DNA from 4 places in the Variovorax sp. V93 genome. Region 2 is predicted to be linked to each of the others. Evidence: predicted binding sites of a transcription regulator. Region 2 holds the regulator's gene; each other region holds the start of a gene.
What was found. Region 2 encodes sigma-54, which starts transcription at its own class of promoters, with help from an activator protein. Its sites were predicted from a motif close to TGGCANGNAANCTGCTTT; they were not measured.
Positions count from the first base shown of each region.

Region 1 (3,810 bases), 690 kb from region 2:
AAAGGCCAAATCTTCAAGTTTGCATTCAAGGCCCCCATCGCCAGACCGGTCGGCAACAAAAAATAGCCATAGTGCAGCGGCAATTCCAGCATTGCGTGAACTCCGACCACCAACACCAAAAGGAGATACAGGGCCTCCTGCGGCATACACACCCGACGCCAAGCCGTTGCAATCCATGCCAAAACACAGGCCACCAAGAGCGCGCCCAGAGGGAACCCAGCCCAAAGAATGAAATCGAGGAACAGATTGTGCGACTGAAAAAACGGATGATGGAGTGCCAGATATTGCTCCGCCACTGTCGCTTGGGCCGGCACCACTTGGTTCCAGCCATAACCGGTCAAAGGACGTTGCCAAGCCGCATGCCACAGCATTCGCCACAACTCTGGCCTCATTTCTTGGCCAAGCCGCTGCACCATCGATCCCGGCGCTTCGAGCATCATGAATCGCCGAAGCGGTCCCAGTACTAGCAACGTCAAAACATAGAAGACAGCCAAGCCGGTGACGTATCGAGGTACGCTTTTTGCGCCCCAAAGTCGACCCCACCACCACGAGGCCAACACCAGAACCACCAACCCTAGCACCGCACTGCGTGACTGCGTCAACGCCAGACCGACCAATAACCACGCTGAGGCGATTAAAGCCGCGATGCGCCCGAGCTGCCGTCGCCAGACACCCCAGCCACACGCCACCAGACCCCATAGCAGCAACGTGGCGAGCTGATTGGCTTGCGCCATGTTCGCGTATGGGCGCGAGCCATCCGAGCCAACCACCCAGATATCGAGAGTGCCGTCATTCCCCGGATCGAGCCATTGTTGAAGCTGCATGGCCACCGAAACAATTGAGGCGATGCCTATCGCCAAAAATAGGATATCGCCCATCCAGACCGGCTTCCAATCCTGCCACTGCTGCCCGACCACGAGTGCCAGCAAAAAACCCACTATGTACGCGCTCGCGATCCAGGCTTGACCAGCAAACGGTATCAGCCCAAAAGCATATTGTGCAAAAGGCAACGGAAGCAGGAGTGCGACCACCAACACTAGGCCCTGGCACGCCACCACTTGCTGCGCCCGCACGATGACCACCAAGCCAATTACCGCCAATATCGTTGCAGCCCAGGCATCAGAATGAAACGAAGTCCATGGCTTTGAGTGATTGGGCAGCAGCCAGGCAAGCGAGAGCAAGGCGGAGGCCATAACCACCCAGACGGGAGCAAGCGAGAGTCGCGAAAGTCGATTCATCAACGGATTTGGATAGACCGTAGCGTCAAAATAAAAAAAGCCCCTGCCGGGGCTTTTTTGTCAGTTCAAACACTTAGATGCGGCATTCAGTCGGAACAAACTTGTTCTTTGCAGCACTGGAAACTGCGCACGTCCACTTGATCGGGCCACCCGGAAGAACACCACTTTGCAAAGCAGAGCCATTAGCGGTCGGGGTCAACGTGAGGGTCAAAGCACCTGCAGCCGACGTTGTCACCAACGTGATGACGCCGGTCGCAGCAGCCGTACTCATGGTGCTAAGGTTCTTCAGGCCCGATCCCGATGCAATGGCGTCGACACCAGAATCAAGGGAGGCACCATTCGCGGCATTCTCACCAATGGTCGCCTTCGCGCCAGAAGCAATGACAATCGCCTCGGTCACACGCGCGCGCACCGTGTAATCCTGATACGCCGGCAGAGCCACAGCAGCCAAGATACCGATGATCGCCACAACGATCATCAATTCGATAAGGGTGAAACCCTTTTGCACGTTGCGTGCGATAGAACGACGGTTCATTCAAAAACTCCAGGTTGGTTGTAGAGCCCGGGAGCCAAGCCCGGAGCGCGGTAACTTCCGCAGCATCTGTGCCATCTCGTTTAGAGGGGCTGCGCCACCAAAATCGAGTACTTTGTGCGCAATTGAGTTACATCGAGTGACACAAAGAGCCCGCAAAAGCTACGAGTCGTGACAATTTTGTCAGCACCTTTCCCGCCGCAGACTCAAAACGTCAGCACCCCATCCGCCTTCAGCCACCGGATATCCCGCTGCGCCAACCCCGCCACCTGGTGCCCAGCCAGATCCTCGATCTGCCACATGATCTCCTCGGTTTCCGCCGGCTTGGTGTGGGTGATGTAGATCGGAAACTTCTTGCCCGGATCGATGTGCGCCAGCTCATCGGCCAGTGCCCGGGGCGACAGGTGCAGGCTGCGTTCGGCCAGGGCTTGCTCGCGGTTGCTGAATGCCGTTTCTATGACGAGCATGGCCACGTCCAGGGCGTTGAGGCGGTCCCAGAAGGGGGTGTTGCGCTCGGTGTCGCCGGTGAAGACCCAGTTGGCGCCGCCTTCGGCGCGGCTCACGGCAAAGCCGCAGGCGGGCACGGTGTGCACGGCCGGCAGCACCTCGATGCGCTTGGGGGCGGCGCTGCCCAGCTGCAGCACCTGGCCCACGGCAATGTCGTGAAAGCTCACGAAGGGCGCCTCGGGGCTGGGAATGCTTTCGAAGTCGGGCCAGATGACGTTGTTGAACACGTGGGCGCGCAGCGCCTCGATGGTGGCGCGCAGGGCGTGCACGCGCAGCGGGCGGGTGCGGCGGCCGGCCACGGCGTCGAGCATGAGGGGCAGCGCGGCGATGTGGTCGAGGTGGCTGTGGGTGAGCACCACGTCGTCGATGCCGGCCATTTCTTCGAGGGTGAGGTCGCCCACGCCGGTGCCCGCATCGACGAGCAGGTCGGTGTCGATCAGGAACGAGGTGGTCCGGCAGTCCTTGGCAATGGCGCCCGAGCAACCCAGCACGCGAACCTGCATTGTGAGAGCCCCTCTGCTTGTGTCTTCTGCTGCCGTCATTTGGTTTCGAACCGGGTTGCGCCGTCCCATTCGGGGTCCTGGGGCCGCAACGCCATGGAGGCTAATCGTTGTGCGTAGAGCTGGTAAAGGACTTTTTTGGCATCCGCGGCCAAGAGCGGATCCAGCAAGTTCCGGCCCACGGCCCAGTCCTGGCGGCGGTAGGCGGCAAGCACTTCGGCCCAGCGCTGCAGCTGGGCGGATTGCTGCAGTGCGGCAGGGGTTTGTGACTCTGCTTGTGTGGCGGCGCCCAGCGGCGTGAACACGGCCACGGCCTGGGCGCGGCCCTTGACGAGCACGCTGTCGAGCTCCTGCCAGACGAAGCCGGGCGCGAGTTCGCGTGTGGCGCCGCTGGCGACGATCTCCACGCCGTAGTGCACGCTCAGGCCTTCGAGGCGGGAGGCGAGGTTGACCGCATCGCCCACCACGGTGTAGCTGCGCCGCGCGGCCGAGCCCATGTCGCCCACGCTCATGACGCCGCTGTTGATGCCGATGCCCACGCTGATCTCGGGGCGGCCGGTGGTGCGGTGGATGTTGTTGATGTCGCGCACGGCCTCGGCCATGTCGAGCGCGGCGCGCACGGCCAGGGTGGCGTGGTCGGGGGTGTCGATGGGGGCGCCCCAGAACGCCATGACGCAGTCGCCCATGTATTTGTCGACGGTGCCGCGGTGGGTGCTGATGACGTGGGTGAGCCGGTTGAACACGTTGTTCAGGAAGGCCTGCAGCTCGGCCGGGGCCATCTGCTCGGACAGGCGGGTGAAGTTGCGCATGTCGCAGAACATGACGGTCATGGTCTTGCTCTCGGCGCGCATGCTGTAGCGGCCGGGCGTTGCGAGCATTTCGTTGACGAGCTGCGGCGGCACGTAGGTGCCGAAGAGCCGCACCAGGCCGCGGCGGGCGCGCGATTCGACGAAGTAGCCCCAGCCCATGTTGAAGGCAAAGGCGAGCGCGGCCATGGCCAGCGCGGAAGCGAGCGGCAGCACGAGGCTGTGGT
Region 1 is NZ_AP028669.1:5,340,591-5,344,400, forward strand. It holds gene ACAM54_RS25390 (Wzy polymerase domain-containing protein) at 1-1,181, opposite strand, end outside; gene ACAM54_RS25395 (pilin) at 1,312-1,773, opposite strand; gene ACAM54_RS25400 (3',5'-cyclic-nucleotide phosphodiesterase) at 1,977-2,780, opposite strand; gene ACAM54_RS25405 (CHASE2 domain-containing protein) at 2,816-3,810, opposite strand, start outside.
Region 1: the regulator sigma-54 is predicted to act here: its motif matches at 1,830-1,847, upstream of ACAM54_RS25395 (pilin).

Region 2 (3,810 bases):
GCAACGTGCTGGTCACCAAGGGCACGATCATCATCCGCGGCGCGCGCATCGACGTACGCCAGGATGCCGAGGGCTACCAGTACGGCGTGGTCACGGCGGCGCCCGGCAAGCGGGCCTACTACAAGCAGAAGCGCAATGCGCCCGACGAGTGGATCGAGGGCGAATCCGAGGTCATCGAGTACGACAGCCGCGCCGACAACGTCAAGTTCATCCGCAATGCCGTCATGCGCCGCCTGCTCGGCGCCACGCCGAACGACGAGAGCCAGGGTGCGCTGATCGTCTACGACCAGAGCAACGACACCTACACCGTCAATGGCTCCACCGTGCCGCCGAACACCGCGGTGAACGCGCCGGCGGGCGGACGGGTGAAGACCATCCTCACGCCCAAGAGCGCCACCGCGCCGGCCCCGGGAGCTTCGGCGCCCGCCGGCGGACGGGCCGCGCCCGCGGCAGCAGCCCCCCAGCCGGCGCCCGGCGCCGGCCTGCGCTCGACCACCACGCTGGGCGGCGAAGGGGAAGGGCGCAAGTGATCGAAACCGCTGGAACCCAGAACGCCGACGGCACGCCGGGCAGCCGCCTGGTGGTGCGCGGACTGCAGAAAAGCTACGGCAGCCGCAAGGTCGTGCGGGACGTCTCGCTCGACGTGCAAAAGGGCGAGGTCGTCGGGCTGCTCGGCCCCAACGGCGCGGGCAAGACCACGTCGTTCTACATGATCGTGGGCCTGGTGCGGGCCGACGCGGGCGACATCACCATCGACGGCGAGCCCATCGCCCACATGCCGATCCACCGGCGCGCCCGCATGGGCCTGAGCTACCTGCCGCAGGAAGCCTCCATCTTCCGCAAGCTCACGGTCGAGGAAAACGTGCGCGCCGTGCTCGAACTCCAGCGCGAACCCGACGCCAGCGGCAAGCCCGCGCCTTTGACGAAGCAGCGCATCGAGGAGCGGCTCTCGGGGCTGCTGGCCGACCTGCGGGTGGACCATCTTCGCGATTCGCCCGCGCTCGCGCTCTCGGGCGGCGAACGCCGCCGGGTCGAGATCGCCCGCGCGCTGGCCACGCAGCCGCGCTTCATCCTGCTGGACGAGCCCTTCGCCGGCATCGACCCGATCGCGGTGATCGAGATCCAGCGGATCATCAGCTTCCTGAAGGAGCGCGGCATCGGCGTGCTCATCACCGACCACAACGTGCGTGAGACGCTGGGCATCTGCGATCACGCGTTCATCATCAGCGACGGGCATGTGCTGGCACAAGGCACACCCTCGGAGATCGTCGACAACGCCGAAGTACGCAGGGTGTACCTCGGCGAGCACTTCCGGATGTAAGGGAGGAGTCGGTCTCCATGAAGCAAGGGCTGTCCCTTCGCGTTTCGCAGCACCTGGCGCTCACGCCCCAGCTGCAGCAGTCGATCCGGCTGCTGCAGCTGTCCACGCTCGAACTGAGCCAGGAGGTGGAGCAGATGCTGGACGAGAACCCGTTCCTCGAACGCACCGCGGAAGAAGCGGCGCGCGAGGAGTTCGGGCTCGACGCCATCGACACGCCGGTGCCGCGCGACGAAGCCGGTGAAGCCGCCGAGGGCGAATTCGCCTCGGCCCCGGCCAGCAGCGCAACCACCACTTCGAGCGAAACCTCCTCGGCAGCCGAGGCCGACGTACCCGCCGCCGACGCCACCGAGCGCGAGCCCGACTGGGAAGGCGACGGCACCGTCGACATGGCGCCCGACGACAGCGAATGGGGCAGCGACGCCCCCGCGCGCCAGAACAACCTGGGCGACGACGAACGCGCCGACGCCACCGAGCTCGCGCGCAGCCAGGAGTCGCTGCAGTCCTTCCTGCACCGGCAGGCGCTGAGCCTGCGGCTCAACGAGAACGACAGCGCCGCGCTGCGCTTCCTGATCGAATCGCTCAACGACGACGGCTACCTCGAAGACTCCCTGCCGGCGCTGGCCTCGGGCCTCGCGGGCGACGACAACGACCAGTTCGACGAACTGGTGCACCACTTCCAGGTGGCGCTCGGCCTGCTGCAAAGCCTGGAGCCGGCCGGCGTCGGCGCGCGCGATCTGGGCGAATGCCTGTGCATCCAGCTGCGCGCGCTGGCCAGCGAAAGCGAGACCGAAGAGCAGGCCCTGGTGCGCAAGACCGCCATCGCGATCTGCAAGCAGCCGATGGAGCTGCTCGCGCGGCGCGATTTCAAGCGCCTGGCCACGCTCACGCGCACCAACGAAGAGGTGGTGCGCTCGGCGCTGCAGATCATCTCGCGCCTGGAGCCCAAGCCGGGCCGCCGCTTCGTCGACGTCGAGCGCAACATCGTGATTCCCGACGTGATCGTCACCAAGATCGGCCGCGGCACCAACGCCAAGTTCCGCGTCATGCTCAACCCCGAGGTGATGCCGCGGCTGCGCGTGCACGACATCTATGCCGGCGCGCTCAAGTCGCACAAGGGCGAGGGCAGCCAGGCGCTGTCGCAGCGGCTGCAGGAGGCGCGCTGGTTCATCAAGAACATCCAGCAGCGCTTCGACACCATCCTGCGCGTGAGCAACGCCATCGTCGAGCGGCAGAAGAGCTTCTTCGTGCACGGCGAGCTCGCAATGCGGCCCTTGGTGCTGCGCGAGATCGCCGACGAACTCGGCCTGCACGAATCGACCATCTCGCGCGTGACCACGGCCAAGTACATGGCCACGCCTTTCGGCACGGTCGAGCTCAAGTACTTCTTCGGCTCGGCGCTCGGCACCGAGACCGGCGGCAATGCGTCGAGCACCGCCGTGCGCGCGCTGATCAAGCAGTTCGTGAGCTCCGAGAGCATCAAGAAACCGCTGTCCGACAGCCAGATCTCCGAGATGCTCAAGGAGCAGGGCATCGAGTGCGCACGCCGCACCGTGGCCAAGTACCGCGAGGCCTTGCGCATCGCGCCCGCCAACCTTCGCAAGGCCCTGTAGAAAGCCGCCGATGGCCCGCCGCCTGCTGTCGCGCTGTGGGCAATGGGTCTTCGCCATGGCGGCGGCGCTGCTGTTCGCCGGCTGCGCCACCCTGCCCGACGAGGCACCGCGTCCGCCCACCAAGGCCATGGCCGCCTCGGCCGACACCGCGCTCGGCAAGATCGCGCTGGCCTCGCAGCCCGACCCCGACCTGAGCGGCTTTCGCCTGATGCCGGGCGGCGACTTCGCCTTCGACACCCGCATCCAGCTCGCGCGGCGCGCCCAGCGCACGCTCGACGTGCAGTACTACCAGATCGAGAACGACGAGACCGGCCGCTACCTGCTGCGCACGCTGCGCGATGCGGCCCGGCGCGGCGTGCGCGTGCGGCTCCTGATGGACGATCTCTACACCTCGGGCGAGGACGAGCTGCTGCTCGGCCTGGCCGCCACGCCCAACGTCGAGCTGCGCCTGTTCAACCCCTTTCCGGCCGGGCGCGGCAGCCTGCTCAGGCGCTTCACCGCTTCGCTGTTCGATTTCAGCCGCGTCAACCGGCGCATGCATAACAAGCTCTTCATCGCCGATGGCGCGATGGCGGTGGCGGGCGGGCGCAACATCGGCAACCAGTATTTCAGGCGCACGGCGGGCGAGAATTTCCTCGATCTCGACACCTTCGTGGCTGGTGCGCTGGTCCCGCGGCTGGGTGCGCTGTTCGACCAGTACTGGAACAGCGTCTATGTGCGGCCGGTCCAGTCGGTGGTGGCCAGCGAACTTCCGCAGGGCGAGCTGCAGAAGCGCTTCGAGGCCGCCACCGGCCCCGACACCACGCCGCCGCCGCCCAGGCCCGCGCCCAACGACCTGCTCGGCTACAGCCCGATCGCCGAAGACCTGGCTGCCGGCAA
Region 2 is NZ_AP028669.1:572,962-576,771, forward strand. It holds gene lptA (lipopolysaccharide transport periplasmic protein LptA) at 1-530, shown strand, start outside; gene lptB (LPS export ABC transporter ATP-binding protein) at 527-1,321, shown strand; gene ACAM54_RS02575 (RNA polymerase factor sigma-54) at 1,339-2,931, shown strand; gene ACAM54_RS02580 (phospholipase D family protein) at 2,942-3,810, shown strand, end outside.

Region 3 (3,810 bases), 1.3 Mb from region 2:
CGTGACTTCCTGCATCTTCAGTTCGATGTAGGCATCGATGTAGGCATCGGTGAACACGCCGCCCTTGGTCAGGAATGCACGGTCCTTGTCGAGGTATTCCAGGGCCTGGTCGAGGCTGTGGCACACGGTCGGGATCAGCGCGTCTTCTTCCGGCGGCAGGTGGTAGAGGTCCTTGCTGGCGGCTTCGCCCGGGTGGATCTTGTTTTCCACGCCGTCGAGGCCGGCCATCAGGAGCGCTGCGAAACCGAGGTACGGGTTCATCAGCGGATCGGGGAAGCGTGCTTCGACGCGGCGGCCCTTCGGGTTGGCCACGAACGGGATGCGGATCGAGGCCGAGCGGTTCTTGGCCGAATAGGCCAGCTTCACCGGGGCTTCGAAGCCGGGCACCAGGCGCTTGTAGCTGTTGGTGCCGGGGTTCGTGATGGCGTTCAGGGCCCGGGCGTGCTTGATGATGCCGCCGATGTAGTGCAGCGCGAAGTCCGACAGGCCTGCATAGCCGTCGCCTGCGAACAGGTTCTTGCCGTCCTTCCAGACCGACTGATGCACGTGCATGCCCGAGCCGTTGTCGCCGACGATGGGCTTGGGCATGAAGGTGGCGGTCTTGCCGTAGGCGTGGGCCACGTTGTGGATCACGTACTTCTGCAGCTGGACCCAGTCGGCGCGCTGCACCAGCGTGCTGAACTTGGTGCCCAGTTCCATCTGGCCGGCATTGGCCACTTCATGGTGATGCACTTCGACCGGGATGCCGAGCGATTCGAGCACCAGGCACATTTCCGAGCGCATGTCCTGGAAGCTGTCGACCGGGGGAACCGGGAAGTAGCCGCCCTTGACCGCGGGACGGTGGCCGGTGTTGCCGTGCTCGTATTCCTTGTCGGTGTTCCACGAGGCTTCTTCGGAGTCGATCTTCACGAAGCAGCCCGACATGTCGTTCTTCCAGCGCACGCCGTCGAACACGAAGAATTCGGGTTCCGGACCGAAGTAGGCGGTGTCGCCCAGGCCCGAGGCCTTCATGTAGGCCTCAGCACGCTTGGCGAGCGAACGCGGATCGCGCTCGTAGGCCTTGCCGTCGGCGGGGTCGATCACGTCGCAGGTCAGGATCAGCGTCGTTTCTTCGAAGAAGGGATCGATGTTGGCGGTGTTCGGGTCGGGCATGAGCTGCATGTCCGAAGCCTCGATTCCCTTCCAGCCAGCGATGGACGAGCCGTCGAAAGCATGGCCCGAAGTGAATTTGTCTTCATCGAAAGCCGAGACGGGCACGGTCACGTGCTGCTCTTTGCCGCGGGTGTCGGTGAAGCGGAAGTCGATGAACTTGACCTCGTTTTCCTTGACGAGCTTGAGTACATCGGCGACGGTCTTTGCCATCAGTTTCTCCTGAGTTGGATGGTGGTTAGGAATACAGGGACGGAGGATGCAGTTTCTATGCCATTGTCGCCGCTCGTCGAGAGCCTTCGACAGCGGCCGCAAACCCCAAAAAAAGGCGAAAAATCACCAAATTGGTGCGATAAAAACTACCGCACCAATTCCGGGCCAAGCCTCGCATCATAGGCGTGCAGGCCCTCGATCAGTTGCGCGTAGGCGGCATCCAGGTGAACTGGATCGCCCTTCACGCCGAGTTCGATGTGACGGCCGTACTGCGGATGGTCGACGCTCGGCAGGCTGAACACCTTGATGCCGGCATGCGCCGCTTCGATCGCCTGCATCAGCGGGGTGAGCGTTGCTTCCATGGCGCCAAAGACGATGACCGACTTCTCGGCCGACTTGCCGCTGGAAAACATGTGCGCATAGCGGCTGTCGAGCACCGACTCGATCATGGGCCAGGCCATCACCGGGAAGCCCGGCACGAAATGGACGTGCTCGACGCTGAAACCCGGAATCTTGTTGTACGGGTTGCGGATGATCGTGGCGCCCTTCGGGAACACACCCATGTTGAGGCGGTGAATGTTGTCGGGCCGGTCGGGCTCGTAGGCAATGCCCTGCTCGCGCGCGGTGTCCTGCATGCGCTCGCGGATCAGCAGTTCCGCCTCGGGATGCAGCTCCAGCGGCACCCCCAGGGCCTGCGCGGCGCATTGCCGCGTGTGGTCGTCCGGCGTGGCGCCGATGCCGCCGGTCGAGAAGACGATGTCGCCCGAGCCGAAGGCCCGGCCGAGCGCGGCGGTGATGCGCGCGGGCACGTCGCCCACGTATTCGGCCCAGCCGAGCTGCAGGCCGCGCGCGGCGAGCAACTCGATGACCTTGGGCATGTGCTTGTCGGCACGCTTGCCGGAAAGGATTTCGTCGCCGACGACGATCAGACCGAATGCGCGGGTCATGGGGATTTCCAATGGGAGAGAAGGGCCTGATCGGCCTCGGCCGCGAGTAGGCCGTCGGTTGGGCCGGATGGAGCGTCGGAGGCGCCGCGCTGCGCGCGCAATTGCGCCAGGGCATCGAGGCAGTAATGGCCGAACCAGAGCGCCGAGAACGCAAACACCAGCGTGTAGATCCAGATCGCGAGCGGCACCAGCACGAAGAAGGCGGCGGCAAACAGCAGGCCGGAGGCCCAGACGATGCTGGGCGCCGCGCCCAGGTAGCCGCACAGCACCCCGATGCACAGCAGCGGCAGCCGGTGCGCGCGCAGCAGCGCGGCACGCTCTTCAGAGCTTGCGTGCTCGGCCAGCGCGTCGAAGCTCATCACGCGGTAGGTGAGCCAGCCCCAGATCAGCGGCGGCAGGATCAGCACGAGCGGCGGAATGAGCCAGAGCGGCATCGAGACCACGAGCGCGAGCAACGCCAGCAGCGTCAGGCCGAGCGAGCGCGCAACGCTGCCGAAGAAGGACGCGCCTTTCTTGCGTTCGAGCGCAGGAAAGCGGCGGTGCGCCACCAACGTGGTAAGCGGGCCCGCCATGAGCCCGGCCACGATCAGCAGCGAAACCACCACGATCACCGGCGTGGCGGCAAACACCACCACCAGCGGCGCCAGCACGGCCGTGACGTCGCCCGAGAAGAGCCGCCCGATCCAGCTCCAGAAGCTCGACAGCAGCGGCCAGGCGTCGAGCGCGTCGCGGGTCCAGGCGACGGTCGCGTCCCAGTAGAAATAGCCGAAGCCTGCGGCCAGCAGCACCATCAGGCCCAGCGGCAGCAGCGACAGCACGATCACGCGCGGCAGCATGCAATAGGCGACCGCGCGCCAGAAGGAATCGAGGAGCAGGCGCATTGGGTGCGAGGATAACCGGGCCGGTTCGGGACCGGCGCTCAGCCGCGGCCGGCCATCCGCTTGAGCCCGAGCCACTGCTGGGCCCAGAAGCCGCGCCCGTAGTCGCGCACGCGGCCGTCCGCGCCGGGCTCGACCTGGTCGCGAATGCCGGTGGGGTCGTAGCGCTCCTCGAAGTTCGCGGTGCGAAAAAGCATGTCCCACCACGGCAGCAAGACGCCGAAATTGCACCCGCCCAGCGTATGCGCACCCCGCGATTCGTGGCCCAGCCCGATGCTGTGGTGCAGCCGGTGGAAGCGCGGGCTGATCCACAGCCGCTCGCCGATGGCGCCGAAACCGAGCCTGAGGTTGGCGTGCTGCAGGCTTTCGCTGAGCTGCGTGAACGCCACGAACGCAATGAACTGCCCCGGCGCCACGCCGATCAACTGCGCGACGATGACGATGAGCGTGTCGTGGACGATGTCGTCGAGCAGGTGGTTGCGGTCATCGCTCCACATCGTCATCTGGCGCTGCGAATGGTGCAGCGAATGCAGGCCCCACCACCACCTGAACTGGTGCTGGCCGCGGTGGATCCAGTAGCCCACGAAGTCGAGCACCACGAGATAGATCGCAAAGGCCACCCA
Region 3 is NZ_AP028669.1:1,825,003-1,828,812, reverse strand. It holds gene glnA (type I glutamate--ammonia ligase) at 1-1,362, opposite strand, end outside; gene ACAM54_RS08610 (molybdopterin-binding protein) at 1,509-2,309, opposite strand; gene ACAM54_RS08605 (EI24 domain-containing protein) at 2,306-3,190, opposite strand; gene ACAM54_RS08600 (sterol desaturase family protein) at 3,229-3,810, opposite strand, start outside.
Region 3: the regulator sigma-54 is predicted to act here: its motif matches at 1,408-1,425, upstream of glnA (type I glutamate--ammonia ligase).

Region 4 (3,810 bases), 2.3 Mb from region 2:
AGGAAGGCGCCGAAGCCTGGCGCCACCAGGCCGCTGGCCACGCCCTGCGCATAGGCCTGGTAGGGCACGACCACCGCCATGCCGAAGGCCAGCGGCAGCATCAGCCGCACGCCTCGGCTGCGCAGCAGGCCCCAGGTGCCCTGGTGGCGGCTCAGGAAGCCCAGCGATACCCCCGAGACCAGGAACACCAGGTCCATGCGCCAGAGGTTGAGCATGCGCATCGGCCACTGCAGCCATTCGGCCGCATGCGGGCTCTTGAGATGCCAGGGCCAGTCGGCCACGTAGTACATCGCCACGTGGTACAGGATGACCAGCAGGAAGGCCAGCGCGCGCAGCGCGTCGATGTCGTGCCGGCGGTCGGGCAGGGGGGCTGGGGTTGTGCTCATCGGTCGATGGTTGCGTCCACCCGCCGCGCGCCGACTGCACAAGGGACGGATCCCGGCCCTTTTGTGACGAGCGGTGGCCTGCGGGGACGAAATTCGCCCATGGGAAGCGCGGATCGCGAGAATCCCGGGCATGGCAGATTCCCGGAAGAACCTGTACGAGCGCTACGAACCCATCCGCCGCCGCGTGGAAGTGGGCTTCTGGATCGTCTTCATGGCGCTGCAGGCGGTGTTCAACACCACCGTGGCGCTGATCGACGCGCGCGACCGCGCCGTGCCCCGCGCCGCGTGGGAAATCGTCACCTGGGAGATGTCGAGCCACCTCGTGCTGCTGGCACTGGTGCCGGCGGTGGTGGCCATCCAGCACCGGCTGTCGCCGCTGGCGCGCACCCATCTGCTGCGCTACCTGGGGTGGCACCTGGCGGCCAGCGTCGTTTTCAGCGTGGTGCACGTGGCGGCGATGTTCGCGCTGCGCGCCATGGTCTATGCGGCGGCCGGCGAGCGCTACGACTTCGCCGGCTGGACCGGCCGCTGGGGCTACGAATACCTGAAGGACGTGCGCGCCTACCTGTCGATGGTGTTCGGCATCTGGGCCTACGGTGTGTTCATGCTGCGGCTGCAGGGCGAGGCGCGCGTGCTCGACCCGCCCGAGGCGGCGGCAGCAGCGGCCGCCGAGCCCGCCGAAGCCCATCAGGCAGTTGCGCCGCCCGCGCGCCCCGAGCGCTTCCTGGTGCGCAAGCTGCGGCGCGAATTCCTCATTGCCGCGAGCGACATCGACTGGCTCCAGGCCGAAGGCAACTACGTCGGCCTGCACGTCAACGGCCACGACTACCTTCTGCGCGCCACGCTCACCGATTTTCTGGCGCAGCTCGACCCCGCCCATTTCGTGCGCGTGCACCGAGGCCATGCGGTCAATCTTGGCCGCATCAAGGAAATCGAGCCGCTCGACGGGGGCGATGCCCGGCTGCACATGCACGATGGCAGCACGGTGCCGTGCAGCCGGCGCTATCGCGAGGCCTTGCGCGCCGGGGCGAGCTGATTGGGGCCGATCCGTCCTGTTCCGGTGCGAACGCTGCACTGGGAACGCCCATTTCCACCTGTGACGCACCACTAATGAGCTTTTAGGCACCATTTTTGCTTTCTTGCGGCGCTGGCCCGAGCAATTCGGGTGCATGCACCAATTCAAAACCAAAAACTGCAAGAAGCTCCAATGGACGCACTCAAACAGGGCGCAGACGCGCTGTTCATCCTTCTCGGCGCGATCATGGTGCTGGCCATGCATGCCGGTTTCGCCTTCCTGGAACTGGGCACCGTGCGCAAGAAGAACCAAGTCAATGCGCTGGTCAAGATCCTGGTCGACTTCTCGGTCTCGACCATCGTGTACTTTCTCGTGGGCTATGGCGTGGCCTATGGCACCCACTTCTTCGTGGGGGCCACCGAGCTTGCGGCCAGGAGCGGCTACGAGCTCGTGAAGTTCTTCTTCCTGCTCACCTTTGCGGCGGCGATTCCGGCGATCATTTCGGGCGGCATCGCCGAACGCGCCAAGTTCTGGCCGCAATTGATCGCTACGGCGGTCATTGTCGGTTTTGTCTATCCGCTGTACGAGGGCATTGCCTGGAACAAGGCCTTCGGCATCCAGGCCTGGATCGCCTCGGCCACGGGCAGCGAGTTCCATGACTTTGCCGGTTCGGTCGTGGTGCACGCGGTGGGCGGCTGGCTCGCGCTGCCGGCCGTGCTGCTGCTGGGCGCGCGCCGCAACCGCTACCGCGGCGACGGCTCGCTGAGCGCGCATCCGCCCTCGAACATTCCCTTTCTGGCGCTGGGCGCCTGGGTGCTGTGCGTGGGCTGGTTCGGCTTCAACGTGATGAGCGCGCAGAGCATCGACAAGATCTCCGGCCTGGTGGCTGTCAATTCGCTGATGGCAATGGTCGGCGGCACGCTGGTGGCGCTGGCGCTGGGCAAGAACGACCCCGGCTTCGTCTACAACGGCCCGCTCGCCGGGCTGGTGGCCGTGTGCGCGGGTTCCGACCTGATGCATCCGCTGGGCGCGCTGGTGGTGGGTGGCGTGGCCGGCGCCATCTTCGTGGTGATGTTCACGCTCACGCAGAACAAGTGGAAGATCGACGACGTGCTCGGCGTCTGGCCGCTGCACGGCCTGTGCGGCACCTGGGGCGGCATCGCGGCGGGCATCTTCGGCACCCAGGCGCTGGGCGGCATCGGCGGCGTGAGCGTGTGGGCGCAGCTCATCGGCACCTTGATGGGTGTGGCATGGGCGGCGCTGGCGGGCGCGGCGGTCTACGGCGCGCTCAAGGCCACGCTGGGGCTGCGCCTCACGCAGGAAGAGGAATACGACGGCGCCGACCTGTCGATCCACCACATCTCGGCGACGCCGGAGCGGGAGGTCAATTGGTGAGTGCTGCGCGGTAGATCGGCTTGGGCTATTCTCGGCGCCCTTTGCAACCGCCCGAGGAGAAGAACCCATGACAACATCCACCCGCTGGCTGCGACGCGGCATTGCCGCAATGGCCGGCAGCATGCTGATGCTTTCGTTTGCAGCCCACGCCGGCGCCCCGCAGGTCAAGACCCAGGCGCCGGGCTTCTACCGCACGATGCTCGGCGACTTCGAGGTGACGGCGCTGTTCGACGGCACCATCGACCTGGAGCCCAGGAAGCTGCTCACCAACACCACGCAGGCACAGGTCGGCAAGCTGCTCGATCGCGGCTTCGAGAAAGACACTGTGCCCACCTCGGTGAACGGCTATCTCATCAATACCGGCAGCAAGCTGGTGCTGGTCGACACCGGTGCCGGCGGCCTGTTCGGCCCCACGCTCGGCAGCCTGCAGGCCAACCTCAAGGCTGCGGGCTACCAGCCCGAGCAGGTCGACGACGTGCTCATCACCCACATGCACGGCGACCATGTCGGCGGCCTCGTGCAGGACGGCAAGCTGGTGTTCCCCAACGCCACCATCCACGCCGGCCAGGAAGACGCCGACTTCTGGCTGGACAAGGGCAACCTGGAGAAGGCCTCCGCCGAGATGAAGGGCTTCTTCCAGGGTGCGATGGCCTCGCTGAACCCGTATGTGGAGGCCGGCAAGTTCAAGGGCATGAAGGGCAGCACCGACCTGCTGCCCGGCATCAAGGCCGTGCCTGCCCACGGCCACACGCCGGGCCACAACATCTACGTGGTCGAGTCCAAGGGCCAGAAGCTGGTGCTGTGGGGCGACCTGGTGCACGTGGCCGCCGTGCAGTTCGCGCAGCCGCAGATCACCATCTCGTTCGACGTCGACTCGAAGCCGGCGGCGGCGGAGCGCAAGAAGGCCTATGCCGATGCGGCCAAGGGGCGCTACCTGGTCGGCAGCGCGCACCTGCCGTTCCCGGGGCTGGGCCATGTGCGGGCCGAGGGCAAGGGCTATGTCTGGGTGCCTGT
Region 4 is NZ_AP028669.1:3,737,944-3,741,753, reverse strand. It holds gene ACAM54_RS17690 (acyltransferase family protein) at 1-386, opposite strand, end outside; gene ACAM54_RS17685 (LytTR family DNA-binding domain-containing protein) at 517-1,422, shown strand; gene ACAM54_RS17680 (ammonium transporter) at 1,594-2,796, shown strand; gene ACAM54_RS17675 (MBL fold metallo-hydrolase) at 2,864-3,810, shown strand, end outside.
Region 4: the regulator sigma-54 is predicted to act here: its motif matches at 1,507-1,524, upstream of ACAM54_RS17680 (ammonium transporter).